3 regions of the Bacillus sp. AK124 genome follow, and region 1 is predicted to be linked to each of the others. Evidence: riboswitches for the same ligand, from Rfam matches in the RefSeq annotation. Region 1 holds a riboswitch; each other region holds the start of a gene.
The links. Region 1 has a riboswitch for thiamine pyrophosphate ahead of tenA (thiaminase II). Riboswitches for the same ligand answer to the same signal wherever they lie in the genome.
Positions count from the first base shown of each region.

Region 1 (4,215 bases):
TAAAGGCGCCCTTTTTTGACGGCTTCAAGCCTGATCAGACTTTTTAAAAACGTACTCTTTCCGCTCCCGTTCTCGCCGATGACCGAAATCCATTCTCCCCTTGGAATCTCAAGGGTGATGCCGTCGGCAACGATCTTTTTCCGATAGCCGATCGCCGCGTCGTCTGCGCGGATCAATATGTCTCTGTCAGCTGTAGGCCTGTTTTTCGCCTCCTCCTCTTTCATTTTCAATGTAGAAGAGAGCTTGACGGCGAGCGGATGATCATCTTGTGTGATGACATCTTCCCATACCGCAGGGTACAGTTTCGGCTGCCAGATGCCCGCCGCTTTCATCTCCGGCTGAAAATGTTTCACGATTTCTTCCGGCTTTCCGTCAGCGATGATCTGTCCCTTTCCATTGAAAAGAATGACGCGGTCCATCCACTCGATACAGCCGTCCAGCACGTGTTCGACGAACACCATCGTCTGTCCGCTTTTTCGTGAAACGTTACGAAGCAAGGCAAAGATGTCTTTCCGGCTGGCCGGGTCCAGCTGCGCCGTCGGCTCGTCAAAAAACAGCACTTCAGGCTCCAGAGCGAGCAGGCACGCTAATGCCAGTCTCTGCTTCATACCGCCTGACAAGGTTTCGATCGGCGTTTTCTTATCTATCTTTAATCCGACTTGCTCCATCAGCTCCGAGATGATGCCGTCCATATCTTTTGGGGAGACAGACCGGTTTTCTAGGCTAAAAGCGATTTCCTCATCAACATGAAGCATGCAGAACTGCGAATCCGGATCCTGAAACATAACGCCGGCGCTCTTTCTGCGATTGACCTCTCCGCTGACCTCAGCTTCGACATGTTCAGGAATGATGCCGGAAAGCACGGACAACAGTGTCGATTTGCCGCTTCCGCTCGGACCGAGTATCAGCACTTTCTCTCCCTGCCCAATCGACAGGACGGAAAGGTTACTGCATCCGAGAAATGAACGCATCGGCATCATCCTTCTTCCGCTGTTCCTTCATGATCTCATACTGATTCAGGACGCCCGTTTTCGCAAGCGCTTCGACAACGGCTTTTGCCAGCCAGCCGCCGAGTACAATGCCGCTGATGATTTGGATGATAAGCGTCATGATCAGCGTTTGCGTCGTATAGTAGGCAAAACCGTTCGCCATCAGGCTGTATGTCATGCTTCCGACCGCGGCAAGCGCACCGGAAAGCATAAGGGTAAACAAGTTGTAACGCTTATAGCGAAAGATCGCAAAAGCGATTTCCGCACCGGCTCCCTGGAACACACCGATTAATAATGCTGACAGTCCAAAGTGGCTTCCGGTCAGCAGTTCGACCGCCGCAGCTGCCGTCTCGGCAATCAGCGCCGCACCCGGTTTACGGATGATATAAGCGACAATCGGGCTGGCGATCACCCAAATGCCGAACATAAAGTTCGCTCCGACAGGCCCGACAATAGCTGAAACAGGGATCCACAAGGTGGACCATCCTAAGTAAATGACGCCGCATGCAACGGACAAGATCACTGCCATCACGACTTCTTTCATGTTCCAATTCATCGTCTCACCGCCTCCATTTCCACAGGCCAATCTTCAACTGTATAAGCCATCTCCCAAAAGCCGTATTCAAGCTGACAACTTTGCAAAAAAAGCTCCTTCATTTTTTCTTTTTCAGCCTTGCCCGCTGTTTCGGCCCATTCATCCAGGCGGGCGCAAAACTTCGTCGTGATTGAATCGGTTCGGTCTCCGTAAAAACAGATCCAGTCATAAAATGGATGCGACGGGTCAGGCTGAACGTCCATCATCAGTTTTTTTCCGATCTCCCAATATGTCCACGGACAAGGCAGCAAGACGGCTAATATCTCTCCCAGCGTGCCTTCGTGCGCCGCCGTCAGCATATGGCGGATATAATGATGGGCAGAAGGCGCAAGCGGATAGCCCTGCAGAGATTCATACTCCACCCCCGCGGCCCGGCACAGGTTGTTGTGCGGGTGCACTTCGCTGTTTAATACAAATGAAATCTGCTCATGAAACATCTCCATGTCTTTCCGGTTTTGACACTTGGAAATTGCAATTCCGTAGATTTGAATAAAAGCGTTCAAATACTCGTAATCTTGCTTCACATAATGAATAAGCTGCTCCTTTTTCAGCTTGCCGGACGCCAGTCCCAATACAAACGGATGCTCAAAAATGGCTTCAAAAATAGGGTCTGCCTCGCGGCGAAGTTCTGCAGAAAAACTCATGTAGATAGCCTCCTCAGCAATCGGTTTTATAAGGAAGGCACAGGGGGGAGCGAGCCGCTTTATACGCAAAAAAGCCGCCCCAAAATGGAGCGGCCTTTGTATGATGAAATCATAAAGACACCGGCTCCACTTCCCTACGCTAGTATGAACTAGATCAGGTTCAAAGGGTCCAAGATCGCTACTTGTCTCAGCCGGCTTACGGCTCCCCTAGTGGACTTCCTATTACATTAACTTTTACTCTACACATCAATGATTATGATGTCAACCTGAGTTTTTCAGTTTTATTCTTGTATAAAACCGCCGGGTTTCATACAGAAGATGCAGCGGGTAAAAATATTTATGGAAAAATGTTAATTTTCTGAAACCTTTTGCGGGCTTGTTCGTCTAATATAGTGAAGACAAAAAAATTTGGAGGGGATATTTATGATGATGTTTATCTTGATTTTGACAATGGCTGTGTATTTGTTCTATTCTTTCAGCAAAGACAACCGGCCGGCCAAAAGAAACAACAAGAATCATCAGACACTGACTGTTATTAGGGAAAACCCTTTTACCGCCCCTTCCAATGATGTCAATTGCTAACTTGATAGACAACAAGCAAGCCGCCCAATGACGGGCGGCTTTTTACGTTTTTAGGATTGAAATTGTTCCGCTTCAGTCGATCCCTTCAGTGCAGTGGTTGATGAAGTCCCGCCTGTCACAACCTGGGCGACTTCATCAAAGTAGCTCGTTCCGACTTCGCGCTGATGCCTTGTCGCCGTATAGCCGTGGACTTCGCTGGCAAACTCGGCCTGCTGCAGATCAGAATACGCCGCCATTCCGCGGTGCTTATATTGACGGGCCAATTCAAACATGCCGTGGTTTAAGGCGTGGAAGCCTGCCAGTGTGACAAATTGAAATTTATAGCCCATTTCACTGAGCTGTTTCTGGAAGTTCAAGATGGTGTTGTCATCCAGTTTGGCCTTCCAGTTGAACGAAGGGGAGCAGTTGTAGGCGAGCAGTTTGCCCGGGAATTTTTCATGGATCGCCTGTGCAAACCGGTGGGCTTCTTCAATATTCGGCTCAGACGTTTCACACCAGATCAAATCGGCATACGGCGCATACGCCAAACCTCTCGCAATCGCCTGATCAAGACCCGGCTTTGTTTTGAAGAACCCTTCCGCTGTTCGCTCTCCCGTCAAAAACGGCGCATCATATGAATCGACGTCGCTTGTGATCAGGTCGGCCGCATTCGCGTCCGTACGGGCAATAAGAATGGTCGGGACTCCCATCACGTCTGCGGCGAGGCGCGCGGCAATCAAATTACGCACCGCCGTTTGCGTCGGAAGCAGCACTTTCCCGCCCAAATGCCCGCACTTTTTCTCAGACGACAACTGGTCTTCAAAGTGAACTCCCGCGGCGCCGGCTTCAATCATACCTTTCATCAGCTCGAACACATTCAGCTGTCCGCCGAAGCCCGCTTCAGCGTCGGCCACAATCGGAGCAAACCAATCGATGTCTTCTTTTCCTTCCATATGGTGAATTTGATCGGCGCGCTGCAGCGTACGGTTGATTTTTTTGACGACTTCCGGCACGCTGTTTGCCGGATAAAGGCTTTGGTCAGGATACATGCTCCCTGACAAATTGGCATCGGCCGCCACCTGCCAACCGCTTAAATAAATCGCTTTCAATCCGGCTTTTACTTGCTGCATGGCTTGATTTCCGGTCAAAGCGCCCAGCGCCGGCACGAAGTCCTCTGTGTGGAGAAGCTTCCACAGCTTTTCGGCGCCGCGCCTTGCAATCGTGTATTCAATCTCAAGCGTGCCTCTCAGCCGAATAACGTCAGCCGCCTGATACGGCCTTGTGATCCCTTTCCAGCGTTCTTCATGCTCCCAGCTTTCTGCGAGTTGTTTTTCTTTCAGCATCGCACATTCCCCCATCATATTTTTTCATAAGCGGGTATCGTTAGAAATTCCGCGAATTCATCATCCAAAATCAGCTGTTCAAA
Region 1 covers NZ_CP096378.1:167,639-171,853, reverse strand. The annotation lists gene M1E06_RS00825 (ABC transporter ATP-binding protein) at 1-971, opposite strand, end outside; gene M1E06_RS00820 (ECF transporter S component) at 946-1,545, opposite strand; gene tenA (thiaminase II) at 1,542-2,228, opposite strand; TPP riboswitch at 2,343-2,447, opposite strand; gene M1E06_RS00810 (hypothetical protein) at 2,652-2,810, shown strand; gene aceA (isocitrate lyase) at 2,861-4,132, opposite strand; gene aceB (malate synthase A) at 4,147-4,215, opposite strand, start outside.

Region 2 (4,215 bases), 1.2 Mb from region 1:
GCTATTTTGAGCAGCTTTGCAGTGAGTATTCCAATTACATTGTTCAGGAAAAACATATTGACTTATCCAGTCTTGGACATGCATACTTCAACTTTTGGAGCCGACATGCCGATTTTTTACAAGCCCTTCATCAGAACCATTTGTTTTATTTGATTGTTGAGAAATATAATGAACTTCTACCGGATCTTCATAAAAAATTTAAAGAAGAAACCTTTCATTTTAAAAGCAAAATCGACTTGGAGTACGGGCTTTCATTCAGCGCAGGGGGCTTTTGGAACATCCTTTCAAAATGGTTTGAGAGAGGCCGGAAGGAAACTCCTGAAGAAATGAGTCATATTCTGCAAGGAATAGTAGATTCATTTTTAAACAAGCAAGCTATCGAAAGGTGATCTCATGTTGGTATATAAGTGCTTTAAGTGTTTAGCCTTCTTTCTTAATTTCTGCTTGTGCTTACGGCCAATCTTCGGTACCGTTAATGCAAAGACCCTTGTAATATAGAGAACAGGAGTGAGGCCGTTGTTGAATACGGTGAAGATCAGAGGGGTGGCCATCGGAGAAGGAGCCCCGAAAATTTGCGTGCCGCTCATCGGAAAAACGCATGAACAATTGAAAGAAGAAGCTGCTTTTCTTCTATCGATTAATCCGGATCTTGCCGAATGGCGGGCGGATTTTTTTGAGGATGTCGAAGACGTTGACAAAGTGAAAAAGGTATTGGCTGACATCCGGGAGATCTTAAAGGATATCCCGTTGATATTTACATTTCGCAGCGCGGAGGAAGGCGGCGAAAAAGAAGTCAGTAAGGAATTTTACTTTTCCTTGAATCATGCCGTAGTCAAAACAGGGCTGGCAGATGTGATTGATGTCGAGCTGTTCAATGAAGAGCATCATGTGGAAAAACTAGTTCAATCGGCTCATATGCAGCATGTCTTTGTCATTATATCCAACCACGATTTCGGGAAGACGCCGAGAGCGGAAGAGATCGTTTCCCGTCTCCGAAAAGCCCAGGATCTTGGCGCCGATTTCCCTAAGATCGCGGTGATGCCTGAAACACCGGCAGATGTGCTGGTGTTGCTTGAGGCGACTCATATGATGCATGAGCGGTATGCGAAGCGGCCGATTATCACGATGTCGATGGCCGGAAAAGGCTTGATCAGCCGGCTCGCCGGAGAGGTATTTGGCTCGGCCGTGACGTTCGGCGCAGCGAAAAAAGCATCCGCACCTGGCCAAATTGAGGCGACGGATTTGAAACATATACTTGATGTGCTTCATCGCAATTTATAATAATTGGGTGTGCCGCTATAGTGAAAAAGATTCATATATTTTTCCATCCTTTTCACTTGCCAAATCGGTGTGTTACGATAAAAAATGAATTGAATAGCTTTACTAGGGGTGCCCGACTGCGGGCTGAGAGAGAAACATGTGTTTCTTAACCCTTTGGACCTGATCTGGTTCGTACCAGCGTGGGGAAGTAAAAAGGATTCGGGAGAAGATGGAGAATGGGTATGGTCCGTCTGTCTTCCAGTGATTTTACTGACTGTAAAACCAGGTTCATCATATGAGCCTGGTTTTTTTGTGCTGGTGCTGTTCCGGAGTTTCGTCCTGATCAATTTTTTAGAGGGGAAGGATTTTTACATGAAACAGGAGTCAGTACAGCAAAAAAACATCTCGATTATGTCAAGTTTTTCAGGGAGCCGCAAAGTGTATGTCGAAGGGGCGCGACCTGACATTCAAGTGCCGATGAGAGAAATTTCGCTAAGTCCGACGACGGGTTCATTTGGCGCCGAAGAAAATCAGCCTGTCCGCGTCTACGACACGAGCGGTCCCTATACGGACGCGAATGCAGAGGTTGATATTCTTAAGGGGCTGAAACCTTTGCGGGCGACCTGGATCAGGGAGCGCGGCGATACCGAAGAATATGAAGGCAGAGAAATCAGACCGGAGGATAACGGCTATAAAAGCAAAGAGAAAGCGAGCAACAGCTATCCAGGGTTGAAACGAAAACCGCTGCGCGCAAAAAAAAGTCAAAATGTCACCCAGCTGCATTATGCAAGAAAGGGGATCATTACGCCCGAGATGGAATTTATCGCGATCCGAGAGCATGTATCTCCCGAATTTGTTCGTGATGAAGTGGCAAGCGGACGGGCGATTATTCCGTCAAATATCAACCATCCGGAAAGCGAACCGATGATTATCGGCCGCAACTTCCACGTGAAAATCAATGCCAACATCGGCAATTCCGCTGTCACCTCTTCGATTGAAGAAGAAGTAGAAAAAATGACATGGGCCATCCGCTGGGGCGCCGATACGATGATGGACTTGTCCACAGGTAAAGATATTCATACAACGAGGGAGTGGATCATCCGCAATTGTCCAGTTCCTGTAGGGACTGTGCCAATTTATCAGGCGCTTGAAAAAGTAAACGGCGTCGCGGAAGATCTCACTTGGGAGATTTACCGCGATACATTAATCGAGCAGGCTGAGCAAGGCGTTGATTATTTTACGATTCATGCCGGCGTCCTTCTTCGGTATGTGCCGCTGACGGCAAAGCGCGTCACTGGAGTCGTATCCCGCGGCGGGGCAATTATGGCGCAATGGTGTTTGGCTCATCATGAGGAAAGCTTTCTGTACACTCATTTTGAAGAGATTTGCGAGATTATGAAAACATACGATATCGCATTTTCGCTCGGGGACGGCCTTCGGCCCGGCTCGATTGCGGATGCGAATGATGAGGCCCAATTTGCCGAATTGGAGACGCTCGGCGAGCTGACGGAAATCGCCTGGAAGCATGATGTTCAAGTGATGATCGAAGGACCGGGACACGTGCCGATGCATAAAATTAAAGAGAATGTCGACAAGCAGATGGAAATTTGCAAAGAGGCGCCGTTTTACACGCTCGGCCCGCTGACGACCGATATTGCACCGGGCTACGATCATATTACATCGGCAATCGGAGCGGCGATGATCGGCTGGTACGGCACGGCCATGCTTTGCTATGTGACGCCGAAGGAGCATTTGGGACTGCCGAACAAAGACGATGTCCGCGAAGGCGTCATAACATACAAAATCGCGGCCCATGCGGCTGACCTTGCCAAAGGGCACCCCGGCGCGCAAATCCGCGATGACGCGCTTTCCAAGGCGCGCTTTGAATTCCGCTGGCGGGACCAGTTCAATTTGTCGCTCGATCCGGAAAGAGCGCTTGAATACCATGATGAAACCCTTCCGGCGGAAGGCGCCAAAACGGCACACTTTTGTTCAATGTGCGGGCCTAAATTTTGCAGTATGAGAATTTCCCAGGATATTCGCGACTATGCCAAGGAAAACGACCTTGATGAACAAAAGGCTATTCAAAAAGGATTGGAAGAGAAGGCGAAGGAATTTAAAAAAGCAGGCGGCAGCATTTACAGTTAAAAACGGGCAATACTGCAGATGAAAGGGGAACCTTTCATCTGTTTTTTTATAATATGGGGTTGACAGGTCGGAATAATATGAATTAGTATGTTGTTTAATATTTCGGAAAATTCCATCAGCGCTGATCGGTCAACCGAAGGCTCTTATCTCAATTGGGATAAGAGTTTTTTATTTTCAGTTTAGAAAAGAAAGGGGAACAAGATGTCTTTATCAATTCGTGTAAAAGAAAAAGCATTTGGAAACGGCAGCCTTAAAACAAGCGTGCTTCAAGACGTGAAACTGACGGTCGAAAACGGCGAATTTCTGACTGTCATCGGTCCAAGCGGATGCGGGAAAAGCACGCTCTTAAAAATCGCTGCCGGTCTTGACGGGAATTATGAAGGGCGAATCAGCATGAACGGAAGAGAAATCAAGGGCCCGGGGATTCAGCAAGGTTTCATCTTTCAGGAGCATCGGCTTTTTCCATGGCTGACGGTCGAGCAAAATATCGCCGCAGATTTAAGCCTGAAAGAACCGGCGGTGCGAAAAAAAGTCGATGAATTGATTGAAACGGTGCGGCTGAAAGGCGCGGAGAAACAGTATCCACGCGAGCTGTCCGGAGGTATGTCGCAGCGGGTCGCGATTGCCAGGGCTTTGCTCAGGGAGCCTGAGATTTTGCTGCTTGATGAACCCTTCGGCGCCTTGGACGCCTTTACGAGAAAGCATCTCCAGGATGTTCTGACAGACATTTGGCGAGAAAAGAAGATGACGATGATCCTCGTGACGCACGATATTGACGAATCGGTTTATTTAGCCAACCGGGTCGCG
Region 2 covers NZ_CP096378.1:3,327,918-3,332,132, reverse strand. The annotation lists gene M1E06_RS16810 (TetR/AcrR family transcriptional regulator) at 1-389, shown strand, start outside; gene aroD (type I 3-dehydroquinate dehydratase) at 517-1,281, shown strand; TPP riboswitch at 1,376-1,484, shown strand; gene thiC (phosphomethylpyrimidine synthase ThiC) at 1,633-3,408, shown strand; gene M1E06_RS16795 (ABC transporter ATP-binding protein) at 3,610-4,215, shown strand, end outside.
Region 2: linked by a shared signal. The riboswitch ahead of thiC (phosphomethylpyrimidine synthase ThiC) and the one ahead of tenA (thiaminase II) in region 1 are both predicted to bind thiamine pyrophosphate.

Region 3 (4,215 bases), 1.5 Mb from region 1:
CGGTCATTTTCAGGGTGTCTGCCGATATATGGATTGCCATCCCCTGTTTCCGGGCGCAATCCGGCCCAGCATTGGTCGATGTTCATGGATTCAATGTCAGGGAGCATCGACTTGGCCTTTCGGATCAACTCCTCGATTCCGCCAAGTTCCGGCTGTTCATTCCAATCCCCGGGCTTCATTGTCGCGCCGACGACAAGCTTTCCGCTATGGCGCGGAACGATGTAGCAATGATCATGGTAAAGCGTCCTCGTCAAAGGGATGCCGTCATTCCACACAGACAGGCACTCCCCTTTGACAGGATAAAAGCTTTTGTCTATGCCGATCTGTTTAAAGAAAGCACCGCTCCACACACCGCTTGCAATGACAACGTGCTCCGCCTCCGCGGTGCATGAAGCAGCAGTGACGCGGACGGCCCCCGCTTCAGATTCGATCGATAAAACGGGGGTAAACTCGAAGACCTCGGCACCGAGAATCCGGGCCCCCCTGGCAAATGCCCTGCACACTGCGGCCGGTTCGACATGGATGTCGTCCCGAATGAAATTAGCGCCGAGAATCCCTTTTCCGGCATGCGGTTCCAGCTCATATACTTCAGCGGCTTCAAGCCATTCCACTGAATCCAGTGCAGCCATTTGCATCAGGTGTTCGCGGTCGCTTTCTGAAAATGCCAGCTTTAATATCCCTCCGTCATGCTTTCTGATATCGATGCCGCTTAAGTCTTTCAATTCGCCCGTCAGCCGCTGATAGGCTTTTTGGCTGGCTCTGGCAAATTCGAAAAAGGTACCGGGTTTATCGCATTCCGCATGGGCGCCGAGCATGCCCGCCGCCGCGCTCGTCGCTTTTTTGCCGACTTCTCCGCTTTCAAACACGGCCGTTTTTTTCCCCGCTTTCGCAAGATGGTAAGCGATGGATGTCCCGATGATGCCTCCGCCGATCACGATCGTATCATAGCGCTTTCTCATATGAATCTCCCTTCGCGAGACAGGCAAGCCGCGCGGCCGCCTCATCCGGTCTGTCATGAGAAAAGATCCCCGACATCACGGCGATGCCGTCTGCCATTTTGACTTCCGCCAGTCGTTGTTCGGTAATACCCCCGATCGCAATGACCGGAATGCGGACAGCCGCCTTCACTTCAGCCAGACTGAGAGCTCCTCTTCCTTTCCGGCCCTTTTTACAGTCCGTTTCAAAAATGTGGCCGAACAGCACATAATCTGCACCTTCAGTTTCAGCCTGAACCGCTTCTTCTGGCGAATGGACGGACTTTCCGATTTTCAAATGCGGAAAACGGCTCCTCACACTTTTGACGGAAAAGCCGTGTGAAGGCAGCTGAACCCGGTGAATGTGATGAAACAAAGCGATATCCACCCTGTCGTTGATGATCAGTTTCCGCTTATCAACCCCTTCTTCGGCAAGGCGGTCGATTAAACTTGATATTTCACTTACTTTTTTTGATCTTTCCCTGATATGGATAAAGTCAACGGCATTTTGAATCGAGATGATTTTTGCAGCAAGCTCTTCCACAGAGTGCTTGTCATCGGTGATCGCGTGCAGATGCAAGCTGATCCACCCCGCTTTTTGACCAGCTTTCTTTTTGGTAGGCCATATCCCAGAAGCTGTATTCGTAGAAGCTGGAGATGACGAAGTTCTCCTTCATCTTCGCGCGCGTTTTCTCATCGGCGTTTTCAGCCAGCTCATCGAAGCGGTTGATCTGTTCTGTCACAAGTTCTTTAAACCAGTCGCCTCCGTATGTCGCGATCCATTCCTGATAAACCGCGCTGTCAGGCCTGCACGTTTTTAACGTCTCACCGACGTCATAATAGAGCCAATAGCAAGGAAGCAAAGCGGCCAGTATTTCCGCAAAACTGCCGCTCACGACAGAACGGTACATATGCGATGTGTACGCATACGCTGTCGGCGACGGCTGAAACGACTCCAGTTCTTCCTTTGTGATTCCCAATAGATCGGTGAATTTCCTATGGAGCGACATCTCGGCTTCATATGTGCCTTTCGCGTGTTCAGCCATCCGGCTTGTCGTATATAAATCGCGAGCATATGCCGCACCAAAGGATTGGACTTTGGCAAAGTGGGTCAAATAGTAGGAATCCTGCATGACATAGTATTTAAATCGATCAACCGGAAGTGTGCCGTCTCCAATCCCTTGAATAAACGGATGGACAAAACTGCCTTCCCACCATTTTGCAGCGCTGTTTCGGCATTCTTCTGAAAACTTCATTTCGAGGCTCCTCCTTCGATTCTGAACATAAAAAAACCACTTTCCCGCAAGGAAAGTGGTTTGGAATTTGCATAAATACATACTCAAATACCGTGCCACTTCCCTACGCAGGTTTGAACCTGTTCAGGTTATGAGGGTCTAAAAGTCACACTTTTATCTCAGCCCTTATCAAGGACTCCCCTAGTGGAAAACATTTCTTGTTCATTCAGTTTATACTTTTATCTTATCACGAATTGCAAAATGGTCAAGCATCAGTCTCCAAGCGTTTTTCTCAATTCCGCAATATATTCGCGCGAACCGGTGGCGATCAGCCTGTCACCCAATTGCAGCCTTGTATCCCCGTGGGGCACGATGCTGTCCACCCCGCGGAAAATTCGGACGAAGATAACATCTCCCGTAAACGGAAACTCCCTTAACAGAACACCGTCAAATCGCTCATTGCTCATATTGATCTGATACAGCGACGCATCCTGGTTCGTCAGGAGTTTCATAACGCCAGGCGCCTCGATAAGCGCGCGCAGCAGCGTTTTTGTAGAAAGCAGAATAGAGAATGTATCAATTCCGTTATCTTTCAGTCTGGATTCGGCGTCTGGAGAATCTGCGCTGGCGATAATTCTCGCGACTTTCTGCTCCTTCGCAAAAAGTGCGATCCCTGTATTGCGCTCTTCGCTGCCAGTGGCCACGACGAGTATATCCGTTTGGAAAACGCCGAATGATTGAAGCGTCTCGTATTCATAATCAGGCAAAACTTCAACATCAAACACCGGGTCCGCCAGATTTTCTTCCTTTTTTTCCTGCCGGACATGCAGGATTCTGACGTGATAATCTTCCGGAGAAAGTTCGAGCGTGACTGGCAGCGTCATTTGATTTGCGCCGATAAAGGTGATCGTCTTTTTCTCTTTTTCGCTTTCCGTTTTCGGCATTAATTTTTTAAAGCCGGTCGGTGTGATGATGCATGTAATGACAGCGACCAGAATCAGCGCGCCGGACATCTGCGCGTCAATCACGCCGATGCGCTCGCCGATCGTTGTCGCCGCGATCACCAAAGAAAGCGTGGAAGTCAGGAGAAAACCGGAAGCCAGCACGGTTTTCATGTCATACCACTTTTTCAAAAACAGCACCGGAACGACTTTGCTGATTAACAGAGCCACAAACAGAAGCGGGATCATCACTAAAATTTTCGGATTGCCAAACAGTGACCAAATGTCCAATTTGACGCCTGTCATCACAAAGAAGATCGGGATGAGGAATCCGTATCCGAATGAATCGAGCTGCTGAACGAGCTCCTTGTTCGGCGAAAGCAGCGAAACAAGCACCCCGGCCAAAAACGCGCCAAGTATGTTTTCTGCACCGAGCGACTCGGACAGCGCCACAAGTACGATGATCAGCGTAAATATCGCCCTTGTGCCGATCTGGATCGTTCCTTTTGACAGCACTTCGACAAAAGGCCGCTTTTTAAATATCCTTCCGAACAGGTATAAAACGACGCCGGCGGCAAATAAGATCATCAGCAGCCACATATTGCTGTTTTCGTCCCCGTAGATTGAGGCGAACACTGCAAGCAGAATCATCGTGACAAGATCGGCAATGACGGCGACAAGCAAAATAATCTGGCCGATATTTGTCTTCATGAGACGCTCTTCTTTCAGCGTCGGAACGACAACCCCGAGCGAAATTGTCGAAATGATCAGCGTCATTAAAAAGGCGTTGTCAATAAATCCTGCCATGACAAAGCTGTAAGAAAGGCCGAGCGATAAAATAAAGACGGCAATAAAGATGACCGAAGCCGTTTTAAATGTATTCGGCGCTTCCTTTCCGCTTGGAAGCAGCTGCTTTTTCTTTCCTTTTTCAAATGCGGAAAAATCGATTTCAAGCCCGCTTAAAAACATTAAAAAGATAAATCCGAGCATCGATAAAGTTTCGAGCCATGTATCGTGCTGGGCGACCAGATCGAACCCGCTTTTTCCGATAATAAGACCCATGAT
Region 3 covers NZ_CP096378.1:2,982,149-2,986,363, forward strand. The annotation lists gene thiO (glycine oxidase ThiO) at 1-959, opposite strand, end outside; gene tenI (thiazole tautomerase TenI) at 943-1,554, opposite strand; gene tenA (thiaminase II) at 1,529-2,230, opposite strand; TPP riboswitch at 2,314-2,422, opposite strand; gene M1E06_RS15075 (monovalent cation:proton antiporter family protein) at 2,482-4,215, opposite strand, start outside.
Region 3: linked by a shared signal. The riboswitch ahead of tenA (thiaminase II) and the one ahead of tenA (thiaminase II) in region 1 are both predicted to bind thiamine pyrophosphate.